4 regions of the Hymenobacter defluvii genome follow, and region 2 is predicted to be linked to each of the others. Evidence: riboswitches for the same ligand, from Rfam matches in the RefSeq annotation. Region 2 holds a riboswitch; each other region holds the start of a gene.
The links. A riboswitch is a leader RNA that binds a small molecule or an ion and turns the genes downstream of it on or off. The one in region 2 is predicted to bind S-adenosylmethionine.
Positions count from the first base shown of each region.

Region 1: it holds a riboswitch for S-adenosylmethionine, as region 2 does, so the genes downstream of both, J4D97_RS06890 (phosphoadenylyl-sulfate reductase) here and metH (methionine synthase) in region 2, are expected to answer to the same signal.
Region 3: it holds a riboswitch for S-adenosylmethionine, as region 2 does, so the genes downstream of both, J4D97_RS00650 (homoserine dehydrogenase) here and metH (methionine synthase) in region 2, are expected to answer to the same signal.
Region 4: it holds a riboswitch for S-adenosylmethionine, as region 2 does, so the genes downstream of both, J4D97_RS04615 (O-acetylhomoserine aminocarboxypropyltransferase/cysteine synthase family protein) here and metH (methionine synthase) in region 2, are expected to answer to the same signal.

Region 1 is NZ_JAGETX010000002.1:654,237-662,257, reverse strand. It holds gene J4D97_RS06910 (assimilatory sulfite reductase (NADPH) flavoprotein subunit) at 1-380, opposite strand, end outside; gene cobA (uroporphyrinogen-III C-methyltransferase) at 392-1,174, opposite strand; gene J4D97_RS06900 (sulfate adenylyltransferase subunit 1) at 1,275-2,561, opposite strand; gene cysD (sulfate adenylyltransferase subunit CysD) at 2,662-3,567, opposite strand; gene J4D97_RS06890 (phosphoadenylyl-sulfate reductase) at 3,659-4,411, opposite strand; SAM riboswitch class I at 4,685-4,776, opposite strand; gene hemH (ferrochelatase) at 5,066-6,112, opposite strand; gene era (GTPase Era) at 6,324-7,220, shown strand; gene der (ribosome biogenesis GTPase Der) at 7,395-8,021, shown strand, end outside.
Region 2 is NZ_JAGETX010000005.1:142,271-150,291, forward strand. It holds gene metF (methylenetetrahydrofolate reductase [NAD(P)H]) at 1-76, opposite strand, end outside; gene metH (methionine synthase) at 236-3,949, opposite strand; SAM riboswitch class I at 4,022-4,133, opposite strand; gene J4D97_RS11045 (PA14 domain-containing protein) at 4,358-5,527, shown strand; gene J4D97_RS11050 (alkene reductase) at 5,684-6,808, shown strand; gene J4D97_RS11055 (SDR family oxidoreductase) at 7,045-7,923, shown strand.
Region 3 is NZ_JAGETX010000001.1:170,600-178,620, forward strand. It holds gene J4D97_RS00630 (ABC1 kinase family protein) at 1-878, opposite strand, end outside; gene J4D97_RS00635 (TetR family transcriptional regulator C-terminal domain-containing protein) at 1,083-1,715, opposite strand; gene J4D97_RS00640 (cryptochrome/photolyase family protein) at 1,760-3,070, opposite strand; gene J4D97_RS00645 (SDR family NAD(P)-dependent oxidoreductase) at 3,221-3,937, opposite strand; gene J4D97_RS00650 (homoserine dehydrogenase) at 4,076-5,341, opposite strand; SAM riboswitch class I at 5,504-5,611, opposite strand; gene J4D97_RS00655 (pyruvate carboxylase) at 5,880-8,021, shown strand, end outside.
Region 4 is NZ_JAGETX010000002.1:99,857-107,877, forward strand. It holds gene J4D97_RS04590 (hypothetical protein) at 1-128, shown strand, start outside; gene dxs (1-deoxy-D-xylulose-5-phosphate synthase) at 687-2,630, opposite strand; gene J4D97_RS04600 (lysylphosphatidylglycerol synthase transmembrane domain-containing protein) at 2,847-3,926, shown strand; gene J4D97_RS04605 (hypothetical protein) at 4,033-4,440, opposite strand; gene J4D97_RS04610 (LysM peptidoglycan-binding domain-containing protein) at 4,668-4,970, shown strand; SAM riboswitch class I at 5,183-5,299, shown strand; gene J4D97_RS04615 (O-acetylhomoserine aminocarboxypropyltransferase/cysteine synthase family protein) at 5,639-7,018, shown strand; gene metX (homoserine O-acetyltransferase MetX) at 7,256-8,021, shown strand, end outside.

The sequences.
Region 1 (8,021 bases), on a different contig from region 2:
CCCTGCGTGCTCACTACTACCAACAGCAACTTTTCCTGTGCCAACTGGCGCGGGGCGTAGTCGTTCATGTCTTTCACCACTGCCTGCAAGCCCTTGGCGGCGGCGGCCTCAGCGGCCAGTTGCGCTACCTTTTTGGCGTTGCCGGTTTGGGAACCGTAGAGAATGGTGATGGGCGGGAGGGCAGTTGGAGCCGGCGTAGCGCTGAGAGCAGCCGGAGCCGCTGCCGTTCGCTCGCCTGCTGGTACAGCACCCGTGGCGGCGTAGCGCCCATAGAAGTAGCCGCTTAGCCACAGCAACTGCTCCGGTTTCAGCGTGGCACTTTGCTGGTCGAGGCTGGAGGGGTCGAGGCCGAAGGGTAGGGAGTTGGTTGGAGTTGACATGCAGAAAGCCCTTAGGCTACTTGAGCGTATTGATAAAGAATAGTGGCTGCCTCCTGGGGCGTAGCCTGGGTGGTGGCCAGCGTCACCACATCGCCTACCACGATAATGGCCGGCGCACCGATGCCGGCTTCGTCGGCCTGGGCAGCTAGAGTGGCCACCGTGCCTACCACAAGGCGAGCAGTAGGTAGGGTGCCGTTTTGCACTACGGCGGCCGGTCGGTGAGCCGCGCCGTGCCGGGCAAACAGTTGCATAATCTCTTGCAGCCGGCTTAGCCCCATCAGAATAATGGTAGTAGCATTGGCCTGTGCCGCCGCCATCACCTCCCCCGATAGCTCCCCACTCGATGTGGTAGCCGTAATCACCCGAAAGCCCTCACTCAGGCCACGGTGCGTGACCGGAATGCCCAGGCTACCCGCGGCTGCCACCGCACTACTAATGCCGGGCACATACGCCGTAGCAAGGCCGTGCGTCTCGGCGTACAGCATCTCCTCCCGGCCACGCCCAAACACGAATGGGTCACCGCCTTTCAGGCGCACTACGTGGCCGTGCTGGCGGGCTTGCTCCACAATCAGGGTGTTGATTTCATCCTGAGAGTAAGCGCGCTTTCCCCGACGTTTACCCACAAAAATCTGTAAGGCGGTAGGGGCATAGGCCAGCAGTTCGTCGTTGGCCAGTGCGTCGTAGAGCACCACGTCGGCCTCAGCCAGCACGCGGGCGCCCTTCAGCGTCAGCAGCTCCGGGTCGCCGGGGCCGGCGCCTACTACGGTCAGGCGAGGGGTAGGGAGGGTAGGCATGAGAAGTTAAGGTAGGGGGGCGTTGCACGCGCCCGTTGTTGCACGATAGCGCTATGTATAAACAACTTCAGCAACGATGGGCGTGTGCAAAGCGCTCCTGTTAAATAGAAAACGCCACGGCGCCAGGCTCTGCCACTGTGAAATAGTCCGGGTCAACAGCTTCGATGAGGCCAGCCGCTACCGTGTTGCCCGTCTGCTCATCTACCAAAATAAAGGAGCCAGACTTCCGGTTCTGCCGGTAGGGGTCGGCGGCCAGCGGTACGGCCGTTTTCAGGCGCACCCGCACAATGTCGTTCAGGCGGGCTTCCTCGGCGCCCAGGTGCGTGAGACTTTGTACATCGAGGCGGTAGAGAATAGTAGGCAGCGAGGCCTTCACCAGGGCCGCGTGGTGTTGGAGCAGGAAGCGCCGACCAGCGCGCAAGGGTGTTTCGGCCATCCAGCACAGCGTAGCTTCCAGCTCGCGCGTGAGGTGCGGCACATGGTGCGCGGGTACAATGGTGTCACCGCGGCTGATGTCCACGTCATCAGCAAGACGAATAATCACGCCTTGCGGGGCCACGGCTTCTTCCACTTCCTGCTGATTGATTTCAATGGCCTCAATGGTCGATTCCAGGCCCGAGGGTAGGACGTGCACTTTGTCGCCACGACGGTAGGAACCGCTCTGGATCTGTCCGGCGTAGCCACGGTAGTCGGGTAAGTCGGCAGTCTGGGGGCGCACCACATACTGCACTTGGAAGCGCGGCTCAGCCTTGGTTTCCTCGGCGCCAGGCACGGCTTCGAGGTGCTCGAGCAAATTCGGACCGGTATACCATGCCATGTGCTCCGAGTTGCGTACGATGTTGTCGCCCTGCAAAGCGCTCATCGGAATCGGCGTTACGTCGGTCAGCTTCAGCAGCTTGGTGATATCCTGATAATCGGCTACAATCTTGTGAAACACGTCCTCGTCGTAGCCCACCAGATCCATTTTATTCACAGCCAGCACAAAGTGCTTGATGCCGAGTAGAGCCGCAATGATGCTGTGGCGGCGCGTTTGCTCAATCACGCCATGGCGGGCGTCTACCAGCACAATGGCTAGGTCGGCATTGCTGGCACCCGTCACCATGTTGCGGGTGTACTGCACATGGCCCGGCGCATCGGTAATGATGAACTTGCGGCGCGGCGTGGTGAAATATTTATAGGCTACGTCGATAGTAATGCCTTGCTCGCGCTCGGCTTTCAGGCCATCGGTTAGCAAAGCCAAGTCTACGTTGCCCTGGGCAGCGCCCCGGCTTTCCAGCGCCGCCAGAATATCCAGCGACACTGAATCGGAGTCGTACAGCAACCGGCCAATCAGCGTACTTTTGCCGTCGTCTACACTGCCGCAGGTGATAAATCGAAGAAGATCCATGAGATGGAATGGTGAAATTGTGAGGTTGTGAAATTGTGAGTTTGTCGTGCGGGTGAATTGTGCGTGTAATTCACAACTTCACCCTTCACAACTTCACCATTTAGAAATAGCCGTTGCGTTTGCGGTCTTCCATGCCGGTTTCCGAGATGGTATCGTCGAGGCGGGTGGCACCCCGCTCGCTCACCTTGGCCTGGATGATATCGGCAATGATGTCTTCCACGGTGCTGGCGTCGCTGGCCACGGCGGCCGTGCAGGTGGCGTCGCCTACGGTGCGGAAACGCACTTGGCGGCTCACAATCTCATCGTCGGCATCGAGGTGCAGGTGCTCCGTGAGGCCTAGCAGCTGCCCGCCGGGTAGCACCACGCACTGGCGCTCGTGGGCAAAGTAAATTTCGGGAAGGGCGATGTTCTCGCGGCGGATGTAATTCCACACGTCCAGCTCCGTCCAGTTGGAAATAGGGAACACGCGCACGTTTTCACCCTTCTGAATTTTGCCGTTGTAGATGTTCCACAGCTCGGGGCGCTGGCGCTTGGGGTCCCACTGGCCGAAGTCGTCGCGCACAGAAAAAATACGCTCCTTGGCGCGGGCCTTCTCCTCGTCGCGGCGCGCCCCGCCGATACAGGCGTCAAACTCAAACTCCTCAATCACATCCAGCAGTGTATAGGTTTGCAAGGGGTTGCGGCTGGGGTATTTGCCAGTGGGGTCCTGCAAGCCTTTCTGCTTGATGGTGTCTTCTACCTTGCGCACCACCAGCTTCTCGCCGAGCTGCGCGGCCAGCGCATCGCGGAAGGCCAGCACCTCAGGAAAGTTGTGGCCCGTGTCTACGTGCACCAGTGGAAACGGAAACTTGCCCGGCCGAAAAGCCTTTTCGGCCAATCGTGTGAGCACAATAGAGTCTTTGCCGCCCGAAAACAGCAACGCCGGCCGCTCAAACTGGCCCGCTACTTCGCGCAAAATGTGAATGGCTTCGGCTTCGAGCCGATCCAGGTAATCAAGGGTAGGCATATAGTGAGTTGTCTGTATTCAGTTGTTAGTTGCCAAACGGAGACGTCATTTCGACCAGCGGGAAAAATGACGGTCCGGTTTAGCAATTGATCTACGCTGGCACCGATTCTACCACGGGGTCGGGGCCGTTATGGGTAGCGTGCAAGCCGCACTCCTTGGCATCAGCATTTTCCCACCACCAGCGCCCAGCCCGGAAATCCTCGCCCGGCTTGATGGCGCGGGTGCAGGGCGCACAGCCAATGCTTACGAAACCTTGCTGGTGCAAGGGGTTGGTAGGCACGCCATTGTCTTTGGCAAATGCCCAGCACTGCTCCCAAGTCCAGTTGAACAGCGGGTGTATTTTGACAAGCTGATGTGGCTCGTCCCACTCCACGGGCTCCATCGTCTGGCGGTTCTGCGACTGCTCGGCCCGAATGCCGGTAATCCAAATCTGCTGACCTTGCAGCGCCCGGTTCAACGGTTCCACTTTGCGAATACCGCAGCATTCCTTTCGGTTCTCGATGCTCTCGTAGAAGCTGTTGGGGCCTTTGGCTTCTACCAATGCCTGCACACTATCGGTCTGCGGGGCGTAGGCTTTGATGGACTTCTGATATTTCAGAATAGTCTTGCTCCAGGTGGAATACGTCTCCTGAAAATTGCGGCCCGTATCCAGCGTGAACACCTCAATGGGTAGGTCGTGCGCAAAAATCAGGTGAGTAATAATCTGATCCTCAATGCCAAAAGAGGTAGAGAAAGTAATTTTGCCGGGAGCCTCTTCTACCGCAGTGCGCAGGATATCTAGTGCATCCTGGGTAGCAAACTGCTGGCGTAGGTCGGAAACCCGCGATTCGAGGGAAGTAGACATAAAACGAAAAAAAGCTAGAGGAAGAAGTGCGGACGAGGCCGCGGAAGGGTAGCCGGCGGCAGCTGTGGCTGCTTGTGCGCGGTACGAATGGGGAGTCGGGGCCGTGCCGGTGGCACTTTAGGCAGGCAGACTCAGGTCAAAGGGAAATGCTTCCCGGTCGTTTCAACAACAACAGGCACAGCAGCACATCATACCCATGCAGGCGGCCACACGGCCGGAGAGGGTAGGAGAAGCAAGTGTGCGGAGGTTGTTGGAATGGACCACGGTTGTTTGTTTTTATATGGTCAGGACTTGGCACCGTTCCGCATTAAGCGGAGGTTGCCGGCGTTTCGTCGAGCCTGTCTCTCCACGCCTCTGTATAAAAACAATCCTTCAAAGGGAAAGAATTGGTGGCACAAAGGTAAAGACACAGCGCCGAAAAACACAAATAAAAAATATCCGACCTGCTATACAAAGCGGGTCGGATATAACTAGTGAAGCTAAGAAAGGTTCTGAGCGGGCTAACTTGTATAGCTAGAAAAGTGGGTTTTCCATACTAGCACGTCATTTTGAGCCGGTCAAGAAATCTCGCGTGCTCCCGGTAATTTCTATCTTTCGTCAGCACGCGAGATTCCTCGACCAGCTCGGAATGACGTGCTAACTGATCAGGCGCTGCTAATTCTGGCGAATCATGTTCACCACGCCTTCTACCCATTGCGGGTGCGAGTTCAGGGAGGGCACCAGCTGCCAGTGCTTGCCGCCAGATTCCTCAAACAATTCCTTGAACTCCACGCCTACCTCAATGGTCGTTTCTAGGCAGTCGGCCACGAAAGCGGGGGAGAAGGCCAGCACGTTGTGAATGCCTTTTTTGGGGAATTCCTTCAGCACTTCGTCGGAGTAGGGTTGCAGCCACGGGTCGCGCAGGCGGCTTTGTAGGCGGCTCTGGAAGGCCACAGTGTACTGGTCGTCGCGCAGGCCGAGGCCTTTCGCCAACAGGCGCGAGGTTTCAAAGCACTGCGCGCGGTAGCAGTAGCGGTTGTTTTTGTTGTAGGTGTTGCAGCACTTGCCCAACTGACAATACCCCTTAAAGCTACCCTTGAGCACGTGGCGCTCGGGAATACCGTGGTAGCTGAACAGCACATGGTCGTAGTCATGTTTGGCCATTTCGGCCTTGCCCAGCGTCACGAAGGTGCCGATGAAGCTAGGGTCATCGGTGAAATTGCTGATAAAGCTGATGCTGGGTACAATCCACCACTTGCTCACAATATCCATCACCTTTTCCTGCACCGAGCCCGTGCTGGCTGCCGCGTACTGCGGAAACAAGGGTAGCACAATGATGCGGTCTACGGCTGCGTCGCGCAGCTCCTCCAGCCCTTTCTCGATGCTGGGATTCTGATAGCGCATCCCGAAGGCTACTACGTACTCGTCGCCCAACTGCTCCTGCACCAGCTTCTGCAAATCCAGGCCGTGGTAGAGTAGGGGCGAACCGCGCTCCGTGTCCCAGAGCTGCTGGTAGATTTTGGCCGATTTGGGCGCCCGCAGCGGCACTACCAAGCCCTGAAAAAGAGGGTAGCGCACGGCGGCCGGCATGTCAATCACACGGCCATCGGTGAGAAACTCATTGAGGTAGCGGCGCACGTCGGGCGTACGGGGCGAGTCGGGTGTGCCAAGGTTGACGAGCAGGACGCCAACGCGGCGTTTGGGAGTGGCGGGAGTAGGCATTATTGTTTAGCTGATAGCTAGTAGCGGTTGGCTATTCGCTTTTTTCGATAGAACGGACAGCTCCTAGGCTCACTTATGTCTAGAGGCTGACTATGTAACCGCAAAGTTGGCCGGTTATCTTCAATCCAACCACAAAAAAGCTAACGACTGCCAGCTACTAGCTAAAAGCTCAAAATACCCGTACCTTTGCAGGCTAATTCCCTGACAACCCGTGAATACCGAACCAAAACCGCACCGCGCCGGCTTCGTGAGCATCATCGGCAAGCCCAACGTGGGCAAGTCGACGTTGATGAACGCCCTGATGGGTGAGCGGCTTAGCATTGTTACCAGCAAGGCCCAGACCACGCGTCACCGCATCCTGGGCATTCTGAACGGCGATGATTTCCAGTTGATCTATTCCGACACGCCCGGCATTATTCAGCCCAAGTACGAGTTGCACAGCGCCATGATGTCGTTTGTGTACTCATCGCTGGAAGATGCCGACGTGGTGTTGTTCGTAACGGACATCTACGAGAAGCACGACGAAGAACCCGTAGTGGAGCGCCTGCGCAAAATGCAGGACACGCCCATCTTTCTGCTGGTCAACAAGATTGACCAAGCCGACCAAGCCGAGGTAGAGGCCAAAGTAGCCTATTGGGAGGAGCATCTGCCCAATGCCACCCGCGTGCTACCCATCTCGGCGCTGGAGAAATTCGGGACCGGTGAGCTGCTGGATCTGATTCTGGCAAAGCTGCCCATCCACCCGCCCTACTACCCCAAAGACGAACTAACCGACAAGCCGGAGCGTTTCTTTGCCGCCGAAATGATTCGGGAGAAGATCTTCAAGCTCTACAAAAAAGAGGTGCCTTACTCTTGTGAGGTAGGCATCGAGGAGTTCAAGGAAGAGGACGACATTATTCGGATGCGGGCCACGATTTACGTGGAGCGCAGCAGCCAGAAAGGCATCATCATCGGTAAAGGCGGGGAGGCCTTGAAGAAGGTAGGGACTTGGGCGCGGGAGGAAATGGAGAAGTTTTTCCTGAAAAAGGTGTTCCTCGAAATCCACGTCAAAGTCAACGAGAACTGGCGCACTGATCCGAAGGCACTAAGCCGGTTTGGATATCAGTAAGGGTGTGTTGCACGCACCCATCGTTGAACGACCGTGTCGCGCAACAGTGTTTTACTAAACAACATCAGCAACGACGAGCGCCTGCAAGGCGCCCCTACATTCCGACCTCAACAACTCACTTAACTACTCCGGGCACTGCCGAACTTGGTCGGGCCGGCGGCTGGAGTCAGACCAATGAAAAATACCATTGCAATTGTGGGCCGCCCCAACGTGGGTAAGTCCACGCTATTCAACCGCTTGGTGGGGCAGCGCAAAGCCATCATGGACAACGAGTCGGGCGTAACGCGCGACCGGCACTATGGCTACGGCGACTGGATTGGCAAGTACTACACCGTGATAGATACGGGCGGCTACGTGCATAACTCCGAGGACGTATTCGAGGAGGAAATCAATAAGCAGGTGAAGCTGGCCATTGATGAGGCTGACGTGGTGCTGTTTATGGTGGACGTAGACGCCGGCCTGCACCCTCTAGATGAGGAGTTTGCCAACGTACTGCGCCGCTACCAAGACAAAAAACCGATTTACCTGGTGGCCAACAAGGCCGATACCAATGCCCGCGCCCACGCCGCCGGTGAGTTCTACGCCCTGGGTATGGGCGACGGCGAAATCTACTCTATCAGCTCGCAAAGTGGCTCCGGCACCGGCGACTTGCTGGATGCCGTGGTAAGCCACTTCGAAGAAGAAGGTGTAGAAGAACCCGATGCCGGCGTACCTAAAATTGCCGTAGTAGGCCGCCCGAACGCCGGTAAGTCGTCGTTTGTGAACCTACTGTTGGGAACAGACCGCAGCATTGTAACCGAT
Region 2 (8,021 bases):
CCTTTTTCGGAGGTAGCACCTCGAAGGAGAAGAGGGTTTTGCCGTGGGCGTTGGAGAGGTGTTCGGTGACTTTCATATACGTTGACCCCACCCCCCGACCCCCTCCCCTCCGGGAGAGGGGGAGCCAGACGGTGCGGTATTAGCAGAAGTGCTTAGCTCCGGATAAGCTTTGGAATAGAACAATCGTCTGGCTCCCCCTCTCCCGGAGGGGAGGGGGTCGGGGGGTGGGGTAAGCCTACAACGCCGTAACCGGCACGGCCGTAGGGTCATAGTTCAGGTTGGGGGCCAGCCAGCGTTCCAGGTCTGCCAGCGGCATGGCCTTACGCTCAGCAATGTCTTCTACCTGGTCTTTGCCGATGCGGCCCAGGCCGAAGTAACGCGAGGCAGGGTGCGCGTAGTACAGGCCGCTCACCGACGAAGCCGGGTACATGGCCAGGTTTTCGGTGAGGTGAATGCCCGTTTTGTTTTCCGCATCCAGCAGCTCAAAGAGCGTGATTTTCTCCGTGTGGTCAGGGCAGCCGGGGTAGCCGGGGGCGGGGCGCACGCCGCGGTATTGCTCCTTGATGAGGTCTTCGTTGGAAAGCTTTTCGTCCGAGGCATAGCCCCAGAACTCCTCCCGCACGCGCTGGTGCAGGCGCTCGGCGAAGGCCTCGGCCAGACGGTCGGCCAGGGCTTTAATCATAATGCTGGAATAGTCGTCGTGGTCTTGCTCAAACTGATCGAGCAGCTTTTCGATGCCAAGGCCGGCCGTTACGGCGAAGCCGCCGATGTAGTCGGCGCGGCCGGTTTCCAGCGGGGCCACGTAGTCGGAGAAGGCCACGTTGGGGATGTTCTTGCCCTTTTCGCCTTGCTGACGTAGGGTAAAGAACTCCGTTTCTACTTCTTGCCGGGTATCGTCCTTAAACACCTGAATGGTGTCGTAATCGACAGTATTGGCGGGCCAGAAGCCGAACACGGCGCGGGCCGTCAGCAGTTTCTCGTCGATGACTTTGCGCAGCAGCGCTTGCGCATCTTCGAATAGCTTGGTGGCGGCTTCGCCCAAGGTTTCGTCTTCCAAGATGCGCGGATAGCGGCCTTTCAGCTCCCAGGTGTGGAAGAAGGGCGTCCAGTCGATGTAAGTGGCTAGCTCGGCCAAGTCGTAGTCTTCCAGCACCTTCGTTCCCAAGAAGGTAGGCTTGGTAATCGGCGTTTCTTCCCAATCGGCCTTAAAGCCATTTTCGCGGGCTTGCTCGATGGTGAGGTAGCGTTTGTCGCGCTGGCGGCCAGCGTAGTCGTTGCGCAGAGTCTCGTACTCGTCGCGCACGGTATGGGCGTAGGTTTCCTTGGCTGAGCCCAGCAGGCCTGCCGCTACCCCCACCGAGCGAGAGGCGTCGTTCACGTGCACCACGGGTCCGGTGTAGGCGGGCGCAATCTTCACGGCGGCGTGCAGGCGCGAGGTAGTGGCGCCGCCAATGAGCAGGGGCGTTTGCAGGCCGCGCCGCTCCATTTCCTGCGCTACGTACACCATCTCATCGAGCGAAGGCGTAATCAGGCCACTCAGGCCAATGATGTCGACCTGTTGCTTTTCGGCTTCGTCCAGAATCTTTTCCAGCGGCACCATCACGCCCAGGTCCACAATATCAAAGTTGTTGCAGGCCAGCACCACGCCCACAATGTTTTTGCCGATGTCGTGCACGTCGCCCTTCACCGTGGCCAGCAGGATTTTACCGGCGGTTTGCCGGTCGCCGCTTTGCTTGTCGGCCAGCAGGTAAGGCTCTAGGTAGGCCACGGCCTTCTTCATCACGCGGGCCGATTTCACGACCTGCGGCAGGAACATTTTACCGGCCCCAAACAGGTCGCCTACTACGTTCATACCGGCCATCAAGGGGCCTTCAATTACCTCCAATGGGCGCCCTACCTGCTGGCGCACTTCCTCGGTATCTTGGTCAATAAACTCCGTGATGCCGCGCACCAAGGCGTGTTGCAGGCGCTCCTGCACGGGTAGGCTGCGCCAAGCGTCGGCCACTACCTCCACCTTTTCCTTCTGCTTCACCGTTTCGGCAAAGTCCACAAGGCGCTCGGTGGCATCGGGGCGGCGGTTCAGCAGGACGTCCTCGCAGAGTTCGAGCAGGTCTTTTGGCACCTCATCGTACACGCCCAGCTGGCTGGGGTTCACGATGCCCATATCCAGGCCCGCCTTGATGGCGTGGTAGAGGAAGGCCGAGTGCATGGCCTCACGCACTACGTCGTTGCCACGGTAGGAGAAGCTGATGTTCGAAACGCCGCCGCTGGTGAGGGCGCCGGGCAGGTTCTGCTTGATCCAGCGCACCGCCTCGATGAAGTCCAGCGCATAGTTGCGGTGTTCCTCCATGCCGGTGCCTACCGTCAAGATGTTAGGGTCGAAGATGATGTCTTCGGGCGCAAACTCTACCTCGTTCACCAAGATATCATAGCTGCGTTGGCAGATTTCGATGCGGCGCTCGTAGCTGTCGGCCTGGCCGTTTTCATCAAAGGCCATGACCACCACGGCCGCGCCGTACTGGCGCACCGTGCGGGCGCGGGCCTTGAACACTTCTTCCCCTTCCTTGAGGGAAATGGAGTTGACGATGCTTTTGCCCTGCACGCACTTCAGGCCGGCTTCCAGCACGCTCCACTTCGAGGAGTCAATCATGACGGGCACGCGGGCAATGTCGGGCTCGGAGGCAATCAGATTGAGGAAGGTGGTCATGGCCTGCTCCGAGTCGAGCATGCCTTCGTCCATATTCACGTCGATGACTTGGGCGCCGCCTTCTACCTGGTCGCGGGCTACCGCCAGGGCAGCTTCGTAGTTGCCGGTACGAATGAGGCGGGCGAAGGCGCGCGAGCCGGTCACGTTGCACCGCTCGCCCACGTTCACAAATAAGCTCTGCTCGGTGATGCCGAACGGCTCCAACCCGCTCAGGCGGGTAGCGGGCGGCACCTCGGGTAGGACGCGCGGCTTGTACTTGTCGGCCAGGCGGGCCAGCTCGGCAATGTGCTGGGGCGTGGTGCCGCAGCAGCCGCCTACCACCGTCACGAGGCCATCGGTGAGGTAGCCTTCCACCAAACCCGCAAACTCCTCGGCCGACTCATCATACCCACCAAAGGCGTTGGGTAGGCCAGCGTTGGGGTAGGCGGAAATGTGCACGTCGGCAATGCGGCTCAACTCCTTCACATATACTTTAAGCTGATCGGCACCGAGGGCGCAGTTCAGGCCCACGCTGAGTAGGGGCAGGTGACGAATGGAGTTCCAGAACGCCTCTACCGTCTGGCCGCTCAGGGTCCGACCCGAAGCGTCGGTGATGGTACCGGAAATCATAATGGGCACCTGCCGGCCGCCTTCGTCGAAGAACTGCTGCACCGCGTACAGGGCCGCCTTGGCGTTCAGCGTGTCGAAGATGGTTTCGATGAGCAGCGCATCGGAGCCACCGTCTACCAGTCCACGCACTTGCTCGTGGTAGGCGTGGGCCAGCTCGTCGAATGTCACGGCTCGGAAGCCGGGACGGTTTACATCGGGCGAGAGGGAGGCGGTGCGGTTGGTTGGGCCAATAGCGCCGGCCACGAAGCGCGGCTTGCTGGGGTCTTTGGCCGTAAACTCGTCGGCTACTTCGCGGGCCAGCCGCGCCGACTCATAGTTCAGCTCATACACAATGTGTTCCAGCGCGTAATCGGCCTGGGCGATGGTGGTGCCGGAGAAGGTGTTGGTTTCCACCATGTCGGCACCAGCGGCAAAGTACTCCGCGTGGATGCTTTTGATGATATCGGGGCGCGTGAGCGAGAGCAGGTCGTTGTTGCCGCGCAGGGGCTTGGCGTGGTCGGCAAACCGCGGGCCGCGAAAGTCCTCCTCCGTCAGCGTGTGCCGCTGAATCATGGTGCCCATGGCGCCGTCCAGAATTAGGAGGCGGCGTTGGAGGATGTCGTAGAGCGGGGAGTCGGGGCAGGTCGTCTTCATGGATTTTCCTTCGGGAAAGCAGCGGGTACGAAAGCTTATCCAGAAAGAGAAAACCGCCGAAGCAGGTTCCTGTACTTATCTTCTTCCGCCCGATAGGTAGGGCGAAATGGGAGTTGGCACCTTGTAATATGTCAGGTTGCCAAGACGTCACAGGGCCCAATCCCTCGGTCTTTCTGGATAAGTAATACGCAAAGATACAGCTCAAAGCTCAGATTACAACCGTCCTGGCTTTTCTGCTGAGGCTGCTGCGCGAGGTTGGCTTGGTAGATCGAAAATCTTGTTTGATGAGCAGGAGGCGCCACTCTGTTGAAAAAATCGTCACGGCTTTTACTTCTGCCGCATTTTGTATCATCAGCGGCTAGTAACCCAGAGCATCTATCCCCCGCTGGTTTCGTGGTTATGCACCTTATGCGGATTTTCCTCCTGCTTTCTGGTTTCCTGCTCAGCCGCGCGGTGTTAGCGCAGACTATTATGCCGCCTTCTGCCGGCATGGGCTTGCGGGGACAGTACTATGCTGGGCGCGACTTTGAGAAGCTGGTACTCACTCGCCTCGATAAGAATATCGACTTCGACTGGACCTACGGCCCGCCTACCCCCGGCCGACCATCGGAGCGGTATGTGTCGCCGGGGCCGGGGGTGCCGGGCCAGTGGTTTTCGGTACGCTGGACGGGCTACCTCTACGCTCCTTCGACGGGCACTTACAAATTCAAGATTGCTACTGACGATGGAATGCGCGTATGGATTGGGCAGCAGCAGATCTTGGACTCCTGGCAATATCAGCCAGTTACCATGTCTTCTACGCATATGGTCTTGAAGGCTGGGCGCTACTACCCTATACGAGTGGAGTACTTTCAGGCAAACTTCGACACCCGAGCGCTGCTGGCCTGGCAAACGCCACCTCTCACGGAGCCTTCGTGGTGGGATAAGGTGCGTGAGGCCGTAGGCTTTAGCGAAACTGACTCGGTGCCCATTCCTACGCGCTACCTCTACCCTTCTTTACCGGCTAAGGCCGCGCCGCGCTCTACCCCTGCTCCGCCGCCAGCGGTGGCCGCCGCACCTATCGCACCGCCGACCACCCCCGTTCCTAAAGCAACAACCGTCACCAAGGTCCGACAAACCAGACGGGCAACACTTCGCCCAGCGACCATCCAGCCGCTTACGGCGCTGCGCCCCAAGGCAGCCGCAGCCGATGCTGTAGCACCAACTCCTGTTCTACCTACCCTGAGCATGCTCACGAAAGGTGAGACACTTACACTGCCCAACCTCTACTTCACTCGCAGTACGGCGGCGCTGCTGCCTACCTCCTACCCTACCCTGAACGCGTTAGCCCACACCCTACAGCAACAGCCCACACTCCGCTTAACAATAGCCGGCCACACCGATAACATTGGCGATGCGACGCTCAACCAAAAGCTTTCCGAGCAACGTGCCCAAGTAGTGCGGCGCTACCTAGTGCAGCAAGGCATCGACTCGCTCCGGCTAGCGGCGGTGGGCTATGGCGGCACCCGGCCAGTGGCTGATAACCGCGACCCGCGCCAGCGGCCTCGCAACCGGCGGGTAGAGGTGGTAGTGGAGTAGGGCGATAGATAGTAATACCAGCGAGCAAGATGGCGCGGTAGCATGAGCGTGTTAAGATTCGATAACCTCTGCACCAGCCAAAACATTCGTGTACAAACATGAGTTGTAGACACCGATACGCGCAGCGCCTTTGCTGCAGCTGTACACCCACTCAACATGACACAGACAACCCATCTTTTCTCGCCCTTCACCATGGGCGCCCTTTCCCTACCCAACCGCCTTGTGATGGCGCCCATGACGCGCAGCCGCGCCGACAACGACGCGCACAAGCCTACCGATATGCACGTGGAATACTACGTGCAGCGCGCTTCGGCGGGCCTGATTATCACGGAGGGCTCGCAGGTATCGGAGCAGGGCGTGGGCTACATCAACACGCCCGGCATCTACTCTGAGGAGCAGGTGGCCGGCTGGAAAAAGGTAACCGACGCGGTGCACGAAGCAGGCGGGCGCATCTACATTCAACTGTGGCACGTGGGTCGGGTGTCGCACCCGTTTTTTCATAATGGCGAGCTGCCGGTGGCCCCGTCGGCCATCAAGCCGGAGGGCGCCAAGGCCTTCACGGGCAAGGGCATGGAAGAAGTGCCTACCCCACGGGCACTGGAGTTGAGCGAGATTCCCGGTGTGGTAGACCAGTTCCGCCAGGCTGCCCGCAACGCCAAAGCCGCTGGTTTTGACGGCGCCGAGATTCACGGCGCCAACGGCTACTTGCTCGACCAGTTCCTGCAAGACGGCTCCAACCAGCGTACCGACGAGTATGGCGGCAGCGTAGAAAACCGCAGCCGCTTTGTGCTGGAAGTGGTGCAGGCCGTGGTAGACGAGCTGGGCGCCGACCGCGTGGGCATCCGCTTCTCGCCCCAGGGTAGCGCCAGCATTCAGGATTCCGATCCAGTGGCGACGTTCAGCTATGTAACGGAGCAACTGAACCAGTTCAACCTAGCCTACCTGCACGTGATTGAGGCCCTACCCGGCCACCCCATGGCCCAGCCTAGCCGGCCGGCCGTGGCCGCCAAGCTGCACGAAATTTTCAACGGCACCTTTATCCTGAACGGTGGCTACACCCAGGAAACTGCGGAGGCAGCCTTGGCTAACAACGAAGCCGATCTGATTGCCTTCGGTGTGCCGTTCATTGCCAACCCCGATCTGGTGGAGCGCTTCGAGCAAGGTGCCGCCCTCAACACCCCCGATCCTACCACGTTCTACGTGGCCGGCGAGAAGGGCTACACGGATTATCCTTCGTTGCAAGAAACCAAGGAAGCGGCACAGGACATCGAGCAAAAGTAAGCGTTGCTCGGTTTTCGTTTTGAAGACCAAGTACCGAACGCAGGCACTCCGTTTTCGACTGCCTACAACGTAATCTAGCTATACCAAGGAAAGCCTACTGCTCGGAGCGGTAGGCTTTCCTGTTTTCAGGGCGAGTTACATTCCGGAACGGATTTCTAAACACAACAACTTTTTGGCCTACCCCTGACCTTCCGCCCTACCCTGCGTATCCCTTACCAACCTAAACTATTCTGACCATGAGCACTGACCCCAACGAACCTCGTCCTACCAATAGCGAAATTGACCCCAAACCTACCTCCTACCCCACCAGCGAAGAGGGCATGGATGTGAAGCCCGACTGGAATATGTCGAGCTACAACCCGGCCAATAAACTGGCCGGCAAAGTGGCTCTCATTACGGGCGGCGACTCCGGCATTGGTCGGGCCGTAGCGCTGGCGTTTGCCATGGAAGGCGCCGACGTAGCCGTTATTTATCACACCAACGCCGAAGACGCTGAAGTAGTAGGCCAGGCCGTACGCGCTCAGGGCCGCAAGTTTTTGTCGATTCAGTGCGATGTGCGCTCAGCAGAAGCCTGCCGCGACGCCGTGCGCCGCACCCACGCCGAGCTGGGCGGCTTCAACATTCTGGTAAACAACGCCGCCTACCAGATGGGCTACGAAAACTTCGAGACGATACCAGAGGAGAACATCCACATCACCTTCGACACCAACATCAAGGGCTACTTCTTTATGGCCCAGGCGGCCATTCCGTTCCTGAAGGAAGGTGATTCCATCATCAACACGGGTAGCATTGTAGGCCTGGTAGGCAACAAGCACCAGATCGACTACGCCTCTACCAAAGGCGCTATTCATACTTTCACCAAGAGCCTGGCGCAGTACCTGGGCGACAAGAAAATCCGGGTAAACGCTGTGCTGCCTGGCCCTATTTGGACGCCCTTCATTCCTGGTGGCATGTTGAAAGAAGACTTGAAAACCTTCGGCGACGCTACCATGCTGGGCCGCCCCGGTCAGCCCGAAGAGCTGGCTCCGGCCTACGTGTATTTCGCTTCGACTGACGGTAGCTACTCCACGGGTAGCCTGCTGGAAGTAACGGGCGGCATGCCCAAAGGCGGCTGAGTTTGCCGCGTCTCTGCGCGAGGCGCGGTGCCCATAACGGCCTTCCCAAAAGCTTCCGCCGGCCGTGCCGGTCGGAAGCTTTTTTCTGGGCGCAGCTT
Region 3 (8,021 bases), on a different contig from region 2:
GCATCAAGCAAGAAATTGCCGGGGTGAGGGTCGGCGTGCACTTGGCGCAGCGTGTGCATCTGGTAGGCGTAGAAGTCCCAGAGCGCCTGCCCAAGTTGATTGCGTACAGCCTGGGTAGGGTTGGTCGCCAGGAACTCCTTGAGGTGCTGACCCGGCAACCAGTCCATTGTAAGGATGCGGGCGGCAGACAGGGTAGGATAGTATGTCGCAAAGCGCAGGTGCGCAATGTGCCCGCACTGGGCCGCGATTTCCTGTCCCCGACGTAGTTCCAACTGATAGTCTGTTTCCTCCAGCAAGCGGGTTTCCACCTCTTCCAGGTAGGGTCGCATCGTGGCTTCATCCAGTCCCAGCACACGCAAGGCCACGGGCTTCACCATCCGCAAGTCCGAACGGATGCTGTCAGCCACGCCGGGGTATTGCACCTTCACAGCCAGCGCTTTACCATCCTTCTCGGCAAAATGAACCTGCCCAATACTGGCGGCCTGGCGGGCGTTCAACTCAAACGTATCAAACAGCTCGAAAGGCGATTTGCCAAACGCATCCCGGAACGCCTTTACAATCAGCGGCCCCGACAACGGCGGTGTTTGGTACTGGGCTTGGGCAAACTGCTCGGCATAAGCTGTGGGTAGAATGTTCTTCTCCATCGCCAGCATCTGCGCCACTTTCAGCACCGAGCCTTTCATCTCGCTCAGCGCGCCGTACAGTTCCTCGGCGTTGGCTTGGTGCAAATCGGCCGTAGCGCTTTCCGCACCCACAGCTCGCTTGGCGTAGTGCTTCACGTAGTTGGCGCCAACGTTTAAGCCCGTTTTGGCGAAACGGGCGGCGCGGGCCACCTTGGTAGTAGGTAGGGAAACGAGCGGCTTAGTAGGTTCGGACATTGTGGCTGTTGAATACTGTACTAACGTGGACCCCACCCCCCGGCCCCCTCCCCTCCGGGAGAGGGGGAGCCAGATAATTTAGCTGTTAGCTGTTAGCTTTTCCTAGAACCGAGCTATCGGCTAGTAGCCACCAGCTAACAGCTCCGGTAAAGGCTCCCCCTCTCCCGGAGGGAAGGGGGCCGGGGGGTGGGGTAATCGTCGACCCTACCGGCTCTGCACCAGAAACCGCACGAAGTCCACGGCGGAATCCAGGGTGTTGCGGCCTACCAGGTCGAAGCTGAGTGTCACGGCTTTCTCGATGGCCGCGTCGGTGCGCTCGAAGCCCAGGGAATCATCTTTGGCGAAGAAGCCCAGCACAAACAGCATCTGCTGCCAGAAGGCGCGGGGATATTTCTCCTGAATCATGGGGCGGGAAGCCACTTCCTCGGTGCGCCGACCATCGCGCAGAATATCGGCCACGAACTGCTCGAAGCCCTGGCGGAAATCGTCCAGAATACGCGGCGTCATGCCGGGCATCTTGGAGAGCGAGTAGCGCAACGACCACAGCGCGTAGCTGCGGTTTTGCTTCAGAATCTCCAGCAGCGTGTAGTAGAAACCCAGCAGCTTTTCGCGGGCGCCGTACTGCTCCCACACGGGTTCCTCGGCGGCACGGGCGCGGGCTTGGCGCCCAAAATCAGCCCAAATCTCGCGGTCGATGGCCGCGAAGGTAGAGTAGTGCTGGTAAAATTCAGCCTCGGTAGCGCCCAGCTTGTGCATGAGCTTGTAGACCGAAACTGGCGGCTGGCCCTTGCGCAGCACGTAGTCGAGATAAGCGAGTTTGATAGCTTCCTTTTCCATGATGGTATAACCGTTGAGTAGGGGTTTAAGTTGCCGATAAAAACCTATTTACGAGCGGCGCGGTAGGCATCCAGGGCACGTTGGCGGGCCTCCTTGTGGTCGACTATCGGCTGGGGGTAGGCGTCGGTGCCAAACTCGGGTATCCAATCCTTCACGTACTCCAGCTTCGGGTCGTATTTCTGGAGCTGACTTTCGGGGCTGAAAATGCGAAACCACGGTGCCGACACCACGCCCGTGCCAGCCGTCCATTGCCAGTTGCCAATGTTGTTGCTCATGTCGTAGTCGATGAGCTTGTCGGCGAAATACTGCTCACCCCACTTCCAGTCGATCAGTAAATCCTTGATCAGAAAGCTGGCCGTGGTGATGCGGGCGCGGTTGTGCATCCAGCCGGTTTGGTTGAGCTGACGCATGCCAGCGTCCACCAGCGGAAAACCGGTGCGGCCCTCGCACCACGCCGCAAACTCCTCCTGGTTGTTGCGCCACTTGATGCGCCGAAACGGCTTGTCGTAACTTTCCTCTACGGTTTCGGGAAAATGCCAGAGCAGCATCATGAAGTAGTCACGCCAGATGAGTTCGTCCAGTAGCTTGTCGTTGAGGTCCTGCGCCTGGCTCATTAGCTGCCGTACGCTGAGCGTGCCGTGGCGCAGGTGCACCGAGCGGTGCGTAGTGCCGTGGTCGTCGGCGAGGCGGTTACGGGTTTTGTCGTAATCCTCTACGTAATTTTTATTGGGTAGGCGAGCGGGCGGTACGGGCTGCTCGTAGCGTCCAAACCCCATGTCGGAGAGGGTAGGGCGAGCCGGAGCATGCGCAATATGGTGCAGGTTTTCCTTGGTGAATAACCGCCGCGACGGCCGTTCCTGGAAGCTGTCGTCCTGCAAAGCGGCCCGCCAAGCCTTATTGTAGGGACCGTATACTTTAGGCGGTGTGCCCGCTTTGGTTAGCACCTCGTCCTTAGCAAAAATCACCTGGTCTTTGTGCGTCGTAAAGGGCACATCGTGCTTGCCCAACAGTTTGCCAATAGCCTCATCTCGTTGGCGGGCGTAGGGCTCGTAGTCCTCGTTGGTGTGCACGGCGGCCAAGTCATAGTCCTTCAACAACTGCTCGAAGACCTCCTCCGGCTTGCCGTAGAACACCAGCATAGTGCCGCCGTTGTCCTGGGTTTCCTGCGCCAGCTGCTCCACGGCGTCGTAGATGAACGTCACGCGGGCGTCCTGCTTGCTGGGCAGCTTATCCAGAATGTCGCGGTCGAAAATGAACAGCGGTATTACCGGCGCATTGTCTTGCAAAGCGGCTGCTAGGCCGGTATTATCGGTGATGCGCAAGTCGCGCCGGTGCCAGAAAATCGTGATTTTCATAAGGGTTGTTTCTTATGCAACTGAAAAATCTGTCATCCTGAGCTTGCGAAGGACCTTCTCACGCTAGAACGACAAGTTTACCAACGACTCGTTCTAGCGTGAGAAGGTCCTTCGCAAGCTCAGGATGACAGATTACAAAACATCACTGCCTTACTTCAACCGGCCCATGCCACCATCCACGGGCAAGACTTGGCCCGTGATGAAGCTGCTGTGGTCGGATAGTAGGAACGACGTCATGTAGGCCATATCCTGGGGCTGCCCCACGCGCTGCAAGGGGTGGCGCTTGGCGCTGGCCTCGGCCTTCTCGGGGGTGTTGAGGAGGGTAGCTGCCAGGGGCGTATCGGTGAGGGAAGGCGCAATGCAGTTCACGCGGATGTTGGCACCGGCATATTCGGCGGCCAGGGCGCGGGTGAGGCCCTCCACGGCGGCTTTCACGGTGGCTACGCTGGTATGAAAACTCATGCCCGTTTCGGCGGCTACGGTGCTGAAAAGCACGATGGAAGCACCACTGGCCTTTTTCAGCCGCTTCACCACAGCCTGCACCACTTGCACAGCACCCAGCACGTTCAGCTCAAAATCCTGCCGAAAGTCAGCCGGCGCAATGCGCTCGAACGGACGCAGCCGGATGCTGCCGGGGCAGTAGACCACGCCGTGCAAGGTGTCGGGTAGGGAGTCGAAAGCAGTAGCAACAAGGGGCTGCGTAACGTCGAGGGGTAGGAAGGTGGTGCCCAGCTCGGCCAACTCCGGCGACTCGTGCCGCGAGGCCGTAAACAGGTTGGCTTTCAGGCCATGCAGCAGGTGAGCTGTAGCCAAGCCAATACCGGAGGATGCACCTACCAGGAGAATATTCTTATCAGCAAATTCCATGAAAAGCGAAGCAAGTGAACGGTTGAGTTTCTGCTACGCAGGAATGGCTGTAGGTGGTTATTACCAGCTCAAAAAAGCTCGACAGCTAGCAGGGTTCTTTCCCGATAGCCGTCGAACTATAAGTTGATAGACAATCAATTACTCGGCAAAATACGCGGCGGCTCCGGCGAGCTGGGTATCGGCGGGCCGAGCGGTAGCTGCTGCTCGCAACGGGGTAGGGAGGCGCACTACGCAAATGCCGGGCAGCCGCAGCCACTCGGCTTGCGCCAGTTGAGCCAGCCCAATGGTACCTGTGAGGTAATGCCCGCGCACGGCCGAGCGGAAGGTTTCGTGCACCCGCGTGAAGTCGGCTTCCTGGGGGGCATGCTCGTCCGTGAACGTCACCAGCACGTCTACTTCAGCAGCGTCGGGCGTCAGGGCTGAGTCGATGTTCTGGCTGATTTTCTTGTACTCGTAGCGGTAGCCGTAGGTAAGGGCCGACAAGTCGCTGAGCACGGCGGAAGCAGTAGGCACGGCGCCCGCCCCGCGGCCCAGGAAAAACTGCCGGTCGGCAAAGCCGCTCTGAGTGATGAGGCCGTTGTACTCGTCCTGCACCCGCGCCAGCTCGTGCTCGGGGCGCACCAGGGTAGGCAGCACGGCAGCCGCCACATTGCCGTCGGGTAGGCGGCGGGCCTCGGCAATTAGCTTGAGTGCTAGGCCTTTCTCGCGGGCGTAATCAGAGGCCAGGTCGCTGAGGCGGTCGATGCCTACGGCCAGGATTTGCTGAGGTGACGTTACCAGTCCGAACGCATGCGTGAGCAGCAGCACCAGCTTGTTGCGGGCGTCCAGACCTTCCACATCTAAAGCAGGATTGCTCTCGGCGAAGCCCAACGCCTGCGCCTTGCTTAGGGCCTCGGCAAAGGAAATGGCATCGCGGTGCATGGCCGTGAGAATGTAGTTGGTGGAGCCGTTGATGATGCCCTCCACCGCTTCTAGTAAGTCGGTGTCGTAGTATTCCTCCAGGTTCCGAATGACGGGCAAGCTGGCGCAGGCGGCAGCCTCGTAGAGCAACGGAGTGCCGGTTTGACGCTGCAATTCTATCAGCTCGGGCAAGTGCTCGGCCAACATTTTTTTGTTAGCCGTCACCACGGCTTTGCCCCGGCGCAGGGCCTCGGTTACGATGTGGTAGGCTTCGTCAGCGTCGTCAATCAGCTCCACAATCACGTTCAAGGACTCATCATTCAGCAGATCGGCGCGGTCGAACGTGAATAGCTCGGTGGGTAGGCTGCGCTGCTTGGCGCGGTCTTTCACGCCAATGCGGCCAATGCGGGCGCGCAGGCCGGGCGTGCGTTCCAAAACAGTGTGCAGGCCCTGGCCTACCACGCCAAAACCAAATAAACCAATACGGATGTCGGAGCGAGTCATGCGGAAAACGAAATCAAGGCAGCGGCTACTGCCGTAGGTGAGGGAAAATTCCGCCTCCACCCCGAAGCATCTCACCAAGATTTCTTCCCGAAAAGGCCCAAAAAAAGCCCTTCCGACAAGTCAGAAGAGCCAAACCCCAAAACGGGGCGCCGAGCCTTTCGTAACTTATCTTCATCTGCTGTCGCAGATTCAGGATGTAGCACCTTGTAGCTATGACTACCGGTTGCTAAGGCATCGCAGGGCCTGTCCCTCCGCCTTTCTTGATAAGTGCTCCGTTGTGGGAGCGGTAGGGCAAATATACGAGGCCCGCGGTTGGCGGCAAGTATTTGCATTCGTACTTGCTCGTAGCATTACTCACACTCGCCTCCGCTCTCGCTCTACTATGCCGAGCGAGTGCGAAGGTGAGTGCATGAGTACAAAATTGAATGGAAGTGCCTAATAATTGTCATTTTGATCGTAAAAAGCAGCCTTTTTTGTCCTTTCTGTTAAATTATTGCCTAGTTTGAGGCCGCGCTGACTAAAACACCTCTACCTACTCATGAATATTCGCAAACTCCTCGTTGCCAATCGGGGCGAAATTGCCATTCGCGTAATGCGTGCCGCTACCGAATTGGGCATCACCACGGTAGCCGTATACACCTTCGAGGACCGCTACTCCCTGCACCGCTACAAGGCTGATGAGGCCTATCAGATTGGCGAAGACGACGAGCCGCTGAAACCCTACCTTGACATTGAAGGCCTGCTGCGCATCGCCAAAGCCAACGGTGTAGACGCCATCCACCCCGGCTACGGGTTTTTGAGCGAAAACGCGACCCTAGCCCGGCGCTGCGGCGAGGAAGGCATCATCTTCGTGGGGCCACGGCCCGAAGTGATGGAGGCGCTCGGCGACAAGGTACGCGCCAAGGAAGTGGCCTTGCGCGAGCAAGTGCCTATTATTCAGAGCAGTGAAGAAGAGTTGAATGACTTCGAAACAGCTCGCGCCGAGGCCAACCGCATCGGCTACCCTGTAATGCTGAAAGCTGCCAGCGGCGGTGGGGGAAGGGGCATGCGCGTCATCCGCGACGACGACCAGTTGGAGAAGGGCTTCTTCGAGGCCCGCAACGAAGCCCTGAAAGCCTTCGGCGACGACACCGTATTCCTCGAGAAGTTTGTGGAGCAACCCAAGCACATTGAGGTGCAGGTAGTGGCCGACGCCTACGGCAGCGTAACGCACCTCTACGAGCGCGACTGCTCGGTGCAGCGCCGCTTCCAGAAGGTAGTGGAGGTAGCGCCCGCCCTGGGCCTGGCTGAGGAACTACGCGAGCAATTATACGACTACGCCCTGCGCCTGGCCCGCGCCGTGAACTACAACAACGTGGGCACGGTGGAATTTCTGGTGAAGCCGGAGGAAGGTGAGATTTACTTCATTGAGGTGAACCCGCGCATTCAGGTAGAGCACACTGTCACGGAAATGGTCACGGGTGTCGACCTCATCAAAACCCAGCTTTACATCGCGTCGGGTTACCACTTGCAGGACCCCGAAATCAACCTCGACCCGCAGGTGCGGCCCCGCATTACGGGCTTTGCGTTGCAGTGCCGCCTCACCACCGAAGCGCCCGAAAACGACTTCAAGCCCGACTACGGCACCATTGTGGCCTACCGCTCGGCGGGCGGTTTCGGTATCCGGCTGGACCAGGGCTCGGTGTACCAGGGCGCCAAGATTCTGCCGTTTTTCGACTCCTTGCTGGTGAAGGTGTCGGCCCAGGCGCCTACCCTCAAGGAGGCGGCCGAGCGGATGCTGCGCACCCTATCGGAGTTCCGGATTCGGGGCGTGCGCACCAATATTCAGTTCCTGCAAAACATTGTGGCGCACCCTGATTTTCAGAATGGTAGCGCCACCGTCGACTTCATCAAAGACCATCCTGAGCTATTCAAGTTTGAGGTGCGCCAAGACCGTGGCACCAAGCTGCTGACCTTCTTGGGCGACATCATCGTGAACGGCAACCCCGACGTGCACGGCGCCCAGGACCCGGCCCGGGACCTGCCCAAGCCCAAGCTACCCCACTACGATGCCACCGCGCCCTACCCCCCCGGCACCAAAAACCGTCTTACCGAGCTGGGGCCAGAAGGTTTTGCCAAGTGGTTGCGCGAGGATACCCTCATTCACTACACCGATACTACCCTGCGCGACGCCCACCAGAGCCTGTTGGCCACGCGCATGCGCACCTTCGATATGCTGAAGGTGGCCGAGCGCTTCGCCAAGCAGCACCCCCAGACGTTTTCGCTGGAGTGCTGGGGCGGTGCCACCTTCGATGTGGCCCTGCGCTTCCTGCACGAAGACCCCTGGGAGCGCCTGGCCAAGCTGCGCGAGGCCGTGCCCAACATCCTGCTACAAATGCTGATTCGGGGAGCCAACGGCGTGGGCTACAAGGCCTACCCCGACAACCTGGTAGAGCGCTTTGTGCAGCAGAGCTGGGAAACCGGCATCGACGTGTTCCGCATTTTTGATTCGTTGAACTGGATGCCGGGTATGGAAAGCTGCATCCGGTTTGTGCGCGAGAAAACGGGGGGGCTGGCCGAGGCTAGCATCTGCTACACCAACGATTTGCTGGATCCGCAGAACAAAAAGTACAACCTCGATTACTACCTGCGCCTGGCCCGGCAAATTGAGGACGCCGGCGCAAACATTCTGTGCATCAAG
Region 4 (8,021 bases), on a different contig from region 2:
CAACCGATTTTCGCCGTGTCGAAAACACTATTCTGATTCAAGCACCCACTTCTGTCGTCTGGCAGCATATTACCCGCGTCCCTACTATTTCTAGTGCCGAGTTAAGCCCTAGCCTGGTAATAAGCTAGGCTTTCCGCGTCCCGTAGAGGCCACGCTCACCCATGAGGGCGTAGGCGGTGTGCGTCATGCTACCTTCGAGCGCGGCGTAGAATTTATTGAAATAGTGGACGCGTGGGAACCCCAACGGCTTCTAGCATTTAGCATCCAACCTACTACTACTATCCCACCTACTACCTTCGATGAGCACGTAATTATCGGCGGGCATTATTTTGATGTATTGCACGGTACGTACAAGTTGCAAGCAATATCGCCTACCCAAACTCGTCTTATCCTTTACAGCCGCCAGCATCTTAGTGCTCGTCTTAACTTCTATGCTGTTCTATGGCCGGACTATATCATGGGTGACATTCAAGAACGAATTTTGACTGTTATTCGGAAAAGATGCGAAACGCCAGCAGCATAATGAAAAAAGCCTCACCAGACACAATATCTGGGAGGCTTATCCATATCATCTTGAGCTTACGAAGGACCTTATCTCGCAGAATTAATTGCTGTTACGCTCGTCGTTCTATCGTAAGAAGGTCCTTCGCAAGCTCAGGATAACATACTTTTTATCTGGTAGTTTCTTACAGCAACACCTTTTCCACCGGCGCTAGAGCTTCTATCTTCCCGCTCATCTCGCGCACGGCGGCGGCGATACCGGCTGCGTCGAAGCCGCACTCCTTGTATAGCTCGTCTTGGGTGCCGTGTTCCACCACCCGGTCGGGGATGCCGAGGCGGCGCACGGGTAGGGAGTAGCCGTGGTCGGCCATGAACTCCAGCACCGCCGAGCCGAAGCCGCCGGGTAGGCAGCCGTCTTCTACCGTCACGATGGCGCGGTAGCGACTGAATACGTCGTGTAGCATTTCCTCATCCAGCGGCTTGCAGAAGCGCATGTCGTAGTGACCAGTGCTGAGGCCTTCGGCGGCTAGTTCCTTGGTGGCGCGCACGGCGTAGTTGCCAATGTGGCCGATGGTCAGGATAGCCACGCCTTGGCCCTTGCGCACCACGCGACCCGTGCCTACCGTCAACTTCTTGAGCGGCGTGCGCCACTCCGGCATCACGCCCTCGCCGCGGGGGTAGCGAATGGTGAATGGACCTGCGTTTTCGGGTAGTTGGGCCGTGTACATCAGGTTGCGCAGCTCTTCCTCGTTCATGGGAGCGGCTACCACCATATTCGGAATCGAGCGCATGTACGACAGGTCGTAGGCGCCGTGGTGGGTAGGGCCATCGGCGCCGGCAAACCCGGCGCGGTCAAGGCAGAATACGACGTGCAGGTTTTGCAGGGCCACGTCGTGCACCACTTGGTCGTAGGCGCGCTGCATAAACGACGAGTAGATGTTGCAGAACGGCACCAACCCCTGGGTAGCTAGCCCGGCCGAAAACGTAACGGCGTGCTGCTCGGCAATGCCCACGTCGAAGGCGCGGTCGGGCATGGCCTTCATCATAATATTCATCGACGAGCCCGACGGCATGGCGGGCGTCACGCCCATTACTTTGTCGTTTTGCTCGGCCAGTTCTACCAGCGTATGCCCGAATACATCCTGGTACTTGGGCGGCTGGGGCTTGTCGGGAGTTTTCTTGTAGATCTCGCCCGTAATCTTGTCGAACAAGCCCGGCGCGTGCCACAGCGTCTGGTCCTTCTCAGCCAGTGCGTAACCTTTGCCCTTCACTGTCACACAGTGCAGTAGTTTGGGGCCGGGAATGTTCTTGAGGTCGCGCATGATGGTGACAAGGTGCTGCACATCATGTCCATCTACTGGGCCGAAGTAACGGAACTTCAATGCCTCGAACAGGTTGCCTTGCTTCAGCAAGGTAGCCTTCATGGCCTGCTCTACTCGGCGGGCAATTTGCTGAGGGTTTGGGCCAAATTTGGACAGCTTACCCAGCACGTTCCACAGCTCGTCGCGCACTTTGTTGTAGGTGCGGGAGGTAGTGATGTCGGTGAGGTATTCCTTGAGTGCGCCCACGTTGGGGTCGATGCTCATGCAGTTGTCGTTGAGCACCACCAGTAGGTTGGAGTTTTCTACCCCGGCGTGGTTAAGGGCTTCGAAAGCCATACCGGCCGTCATGGCGCCGTCGCCAATCACGGCAATGTGCTGGCGGTCGTGCTCACCTTTGTACTCGCTGGCCACGGCCATGCCCAGCGCAGCGCCAATGCTGGTACTGCTGTGCCCTACCCCAAAGGCGTCGTACTCACTCTCGGTGCGTTTCGGGAAGCCCGACATGCCGTGGTAGCGGCGGTTGGTAGGAAACTGGTTGCGGCGGCCTGTTAAGATTTTGTGACCATAGGCCTGGTGGCCCACATCCCACACCAATTGGTCGTAAGGGGTATTGAAAACGTAGTGCAAAGCCACTGTAAGCTCCACCACGCCCAGTGAAGCACCGAAGTGTCCGCCGTAGATGGAAACAGAATCAATAATGAATTGTCGGAGTTCCTGGCTGAGCTGTACGAGCTGCTCGGGGCTGAGCTTTTTTAAGTCGTCGGGCGAGTCTATTGCTGCCAGCAGGGGACCAGGTTCAACAATCATCGTAGAGAGAGCAGAATAAGCTAGAAATAGTGTCGGTTAATCGGCCGGATGACGTTGCTCGAACCCAACCATACGTTACATGCCGTACACTAGACAAAGGTACGACTTTTCCGAAGGCGCGGTTGTACGATACCTTGCTCCTGACTTACTGCCTAGCAACCAATTCCGGGCCAGCCTGATTAATACCTACTTTTGTTTTCCCTACCCTACCTGCATATGCCACCTATTGAAGACTCTCAGGAACAGCAACTGCTTCACAAACTGCGCCCTTCGCGCATCGTGCTGCCAGTGCTGCTGGGGCTGAGTGTAGTGGGCTTCATGTTCTGGCGCAGCTACAAGCCCGGCGACCTTGCCCCACTGGCCAATGCAAAATTGCACTGGTTATTTATCACCCTACTCGTGCTTATTGCCCGCGATGCGGGCTATATGTACCGCATCCGGCACATTTCGGAGAAAGTATTAAGCTGGCGGGCTAGCATGGAGGTAATTATGGTCTGGGAATTTGCCTCCTGTGTTCTACCCTCAGCAGTAGGCGGCACCTCGGTAGCACCCTTTCTGCTGAATAAAGAAGGCATTACGTTAGGCAAATCGCTGGCCTATGTGATGGTGACGGCCCTGCTGGATAATATGTACTATGTGGTGCTGGTTCCGCTAGTGGTGTTGCTGGCCGGCGAGGGCCTCTACCCCGACGAAACCCTGCACAGCGGCCTCATCACTACTTTGCAAATTGCCTTTGTGCTGAGCTACGTGATGGTGTCGCTCTACTCCGGGCTGATGTTGTACGCGCTGTTTATCAACCCCATATCGGTGCGACGGTTTCTGGTGCGGTTCTTTTCGTGGCAGCTGCTGCGACGGTGGCGTGGCAGCGCCTACCAGCACGGCGCCGAGATGGTAGCGGCCTCGGCCCAGCTGCGTGGCAACGGCGCGGGCTACTGGCTGCGCGCCATCTTCTCTACCATTTTCGTCTGGACGGCCCGCTACGCGGTTATCGGCTGCATTATTGCCGCTTTCATCCAGGTTACGGGCCACGATTTTGCCATGATTTTCGCCCGCAACCTTACCTACAAAGTAATTCTGTTGCTGGCTATTACGCCCGGTGGCGCAGGTATTGCCGAAGGTGCTTTCCCTACCTTCTTCGGCAAGTTCATTGGCACGCCCACCATGACCAATTTCATTGTGCTACTCTATCGCATCACTACCTACTACCTGTACCTGGTATTCGGCGCCATTTTCCTGCCGCGGTGGGTAGGCCGGGTGTTTGGCCGGCGAGCAGCGGCCGAGGTTATAGCGTCGTAACGAGCCTACCCCTCCTACACAACACAAAAGGCCCGCTGACTATCTTCGTCAGCGGGCCTTTTGTGTTGTGTGTCAAAGCTCATTCGACACTTAAAACCCAATATTTCTATTGAGCTTCCAGCATCATCTGCGAGCCGTCGGGAGCTTTCAGCGTAATTTCATCCTTGGTCAGGTTCACCACGTCGAACGTCATAGAATTGGGCGCGCCAGTAGGCGTGAGGGTAATTTTCTTGGCCGTTTGGTCGAAGGTGTAGTTGCCCTGCATGCTCTGCGCGGGCGACGACATATTGAACGAACCATTGGAGTAGAATTTTAGCTCTGTTTTCTTGTCGGCGCTGGTTTGGGCCACTTTTTCGCCGGCGGCATTGGTTTCTTTGTCAGTTGTCCAGGTTTTGCTGTCGGTGCCATAGAGCAGGTTGGTTTCGCCTACTTTGTTTTCTGAGCTACAGCTAGCCATGAATAGAGACACTAGTACCAACAGGCTGGCTAGGTAAGAAAGAGGAGAACGTTTCATAGGGAGGAGTGAAATGGGGTGAATAAAAGCAAACCGCACAATACGGTATAGCACTGCGCCGATATTGCGACTTCTACGCCCCCAGCCCGAAAGAGTTTACCACACACAAGCGCCTCTGTGCTCCGCACAACCAAAATGCTCGGCAAGCGTAAGTTACGCAAGACCGTATGAGGCTCAGCCACATGCAGTTTTTCCTAGTTCCCTCACCTCCTAGCATTTGATATATCATGGGACTCTTTGATTTTCTGAATAAAGGCGAAGAAAAACCTGTTGCCCCTGCCGCCGGGACGCCCAACGCCAATGCCGACACCGATTTCTTCGGCAACAGCAAAGCCGATACCACTACCGCAGCAGCTACCACGAGCGAAACCTACACGGTAGTAAGCGGCGACTCGCTCTCCAAAATTGCCAAAAACCACTACGGCGACGCCAGCAAGTGGCACCAGATTTACGACGCCAACAAAGGCACTATTGGCAGCAACCCGGACAAAATCGAGGTGGGCCAAGTGTTACAATTGCCTAAGCTCTAAGCTAACCCAATATATCAAAAAGCCGCTTTCTGTAGCAGAAAGCGGCTTTTTTCTTGTATATCCCTCTCTCCTACGGCCCTCGCAGACCCATTGCATTTCCGGCCGTCGTGTCGAAAAAATATTTTCGTTAAAGTTTGGATTTTAAAATCCTGCCTTTACATTTGCAACCACCAACCCGGTACTCCCCCAACACGCTGGGGTAGTTTTTTTGAGATTTATACAGAAGTGGCGAGAGAACAGGCTCCGTGACCCACTGGCAACCATCCGCGGAAGCGCGACAGGTGCCAATTCCTGCCCGCTTGGCGTATTGCCGGCGGGAACTATAACCTTGAGTACCACATGTTGCTTTCTTCCGACATCATCCCTACCTACTCGCACACTCCGGCCGCCTCGTCGCGTTCCGAAATTTTTGCGGGTTCTTGCGTTTCACGGGCTACTGCGCCGGTGCGAATGCGAATGTGTTGGGGTTGTCGGATGTAGCTTTTTGATGCTGCCGTAGCGCGCATCGCTCCTTTCCCTTGCCAGCACGCCGCTTCATGCCTTGCGCACGAGCGGCCCCTCTCCTCCGACGCACACCCTGCTGCGTCCCTGGCCCGGCTCCGACAGCCCCTGGAGTTTCCAAATCCTGCTTTTTTTCTTCTTCTCTGACTCGTTTTTTCGTTTTCCATATGTCTACGCAGAACCTCCACTTCGAAACCCTCCAACTCCACGCTGGCCAACAACCCGACCCTACCACGGGCGCTCGTGCTGTACCCTTGTACCAGACTACTTCCTACGTCTTCAAAAACGCTGAGCACGGTGCTAACCTGTTTGCACTGAAGGAGTTTGGCAACATCTACACCCGCCTGATGAACCCCACCACCGACGTGTTTGAGCAGCGTGTGGCGGCTCTGGAAGGCGGGGTAGCGGCTGTGGCAGTAGGTTCGGGTCAGGCGGCGCAGTTCATCGCCCTCAACAACATCTTGCAGGCCGGCGACAACTTCGTGAGCACCACCTACCTCTATGGTGGCACCTACAACCAGTTTAAGGTAGCATTTAAGCGGCTGGGCATTGAAGTGCGTTTCGCCGATGGCGACAAGCCCGAGGAATTTGAGAAGCTGATTGACGACAAAACCAAGGCTATCTACCTGGAAACCATTGGCAACCCGAGCTTCAGCATTCCAGATTTCGAGAAGATTACGGCTATTGCCAAAAAGCATGACCTGCCGGTGGTAGTAGACAACACCTTCGGGGCAGGTGGTTACCTGTTCCGCCCCCTGGAGCACGGCGCGCACATCGTGGTAGAATCGGCCACGAAGTGGATTGGCGGCCACGGCACCAGCGTGGGCGGCGTGATTGTAGACGGCGGCAAGTATGACTTCGGCAACGGCAAGTTCCCGCAGTTCACAGAGCCTTCCGATGGCTACCACGGTCTGGTGTTCAACGACGTATTTGGGGTAGGCGGGCCATTTGGCAACATCGCTTTTGCCATTCGGGCACGGGTAGAGGGCCTGCGCGACTTTGGTCCCGCCATCAGCCCCTTCAACTCCTGGCAGTTGCTGATTGGCCTGGAAACGCTCTCATTGCGCGTGGAGCGCACGGTAGAAAACACCCTGAAAATTGCGAACTGGCTGGAGCAGCATCCGCAAGTGGAATCGGTGAACTACCCTGGTCTACAAAGCAGCCCCTACTACCCTCTGGCGCAGAAATACCTGCCCAAAGGAGCAGGCGGCGTGCTTACGTTCAGCATCAAAGGCTCGAAGGAAACGGCTACTCAGTTCATCGATAACCTGAAGCTAGTAAGCCACTTGGCCAACGTAGGCGATGCCAAAACGCTCATCATCCAGCCTTCGGCTACCACGCACCAGCAGTTGTCGGAAGCAGAGCAGCTAGCCTCGGGCGTGACGCCTACCTCCCTGCGCCTCTCAGTAGGCATAGAGCACTTCGAAGACATCAAAGGTGACCTGCAACAAGCTTTTGATGCGGTGAAAAACCTCGCTACCCCCGACGAGTCGGAGGAGGCGCTGCAAAAGCCAGCCAAGGAGCACGTTCAGCCACTGGAAGTATAAGCCTGTCATTTCGAACGCAGTGAGAAATCTGAGTAAAACTTGGCGTCTTCACTCAGATTTCTCACTGCGTTCGAAATGACAATCTAATTGGTCCGGTGCCGACTGGGTTTTGTTTTTGGGGTGGGACTTTTAAACGTTCCCTCGGCACCGGCTCCAATTTGAGGTATATTCTATGCGCAGGAAGTGCGTACCGGACGCAATACGGCGGCCGGTACCACTGCCTGCTTTTCGCGTTTTATGGAGGATTCAACTCACCTTTTTGTATCACCTGAGCCCTTTCCGCTGGAGAGTGGCACCTCCCTACCCCAGATGCAGGTGTCTTACTGCACCTGGGGTACGCTGAATGCCGCTGGCACCAATGTGATATGGGTGTGCCACGCCCTCACGGCCAACGCCGACGTGCTGACGTGGTGGCCCGGCTTGTTTGGTGCGGGCTTTTACTACGATCCGGCCGACTGGTTTATCGTGTGCGCCAATGTGCTGGGCTCCTGCTACGGCTCCACGGGGCCGCTCACGCCAGCCGCGCCCGGCGCGCCGGCGCCCTACCAGACGTTTCCCCTGGTCACCATCCGCGACCAGGTGGCCGCCCACGAGTTGTTGTGCCAGCACCTGGGCATCACACAAATTCATACGCTGATAGGTGGCTCGCTAGGCGGGCAACAAGCCTTGGAGTGGGCCGTGCAGCAGCCTGCTTTATTCGAGCATTTGGTGGTGCTGGCTACCAGCGCCCGGCATTCGCCCTGGGGCATTGCCTTCAACGAAGCCCAACGCATGGCCATTCTGGCTGACCCTACCTACCACGCGGCCACACCCGAGGGCGGCCAGGCTGGCTTGCAAGCAGCTCGGGCCGTAGCGCTCCTCAGCTACCGCACCTACGATGCCTACGGCCAAACGCAGCAGGAAGAAACTGACGAGAAGCTCACTGATTTCCGCGCCAGCGCCTACCAGCGCTACCAGGGCCAAAAGCTCGCGGCCCGTTTCGATGCGTATTCTTACGTAACGC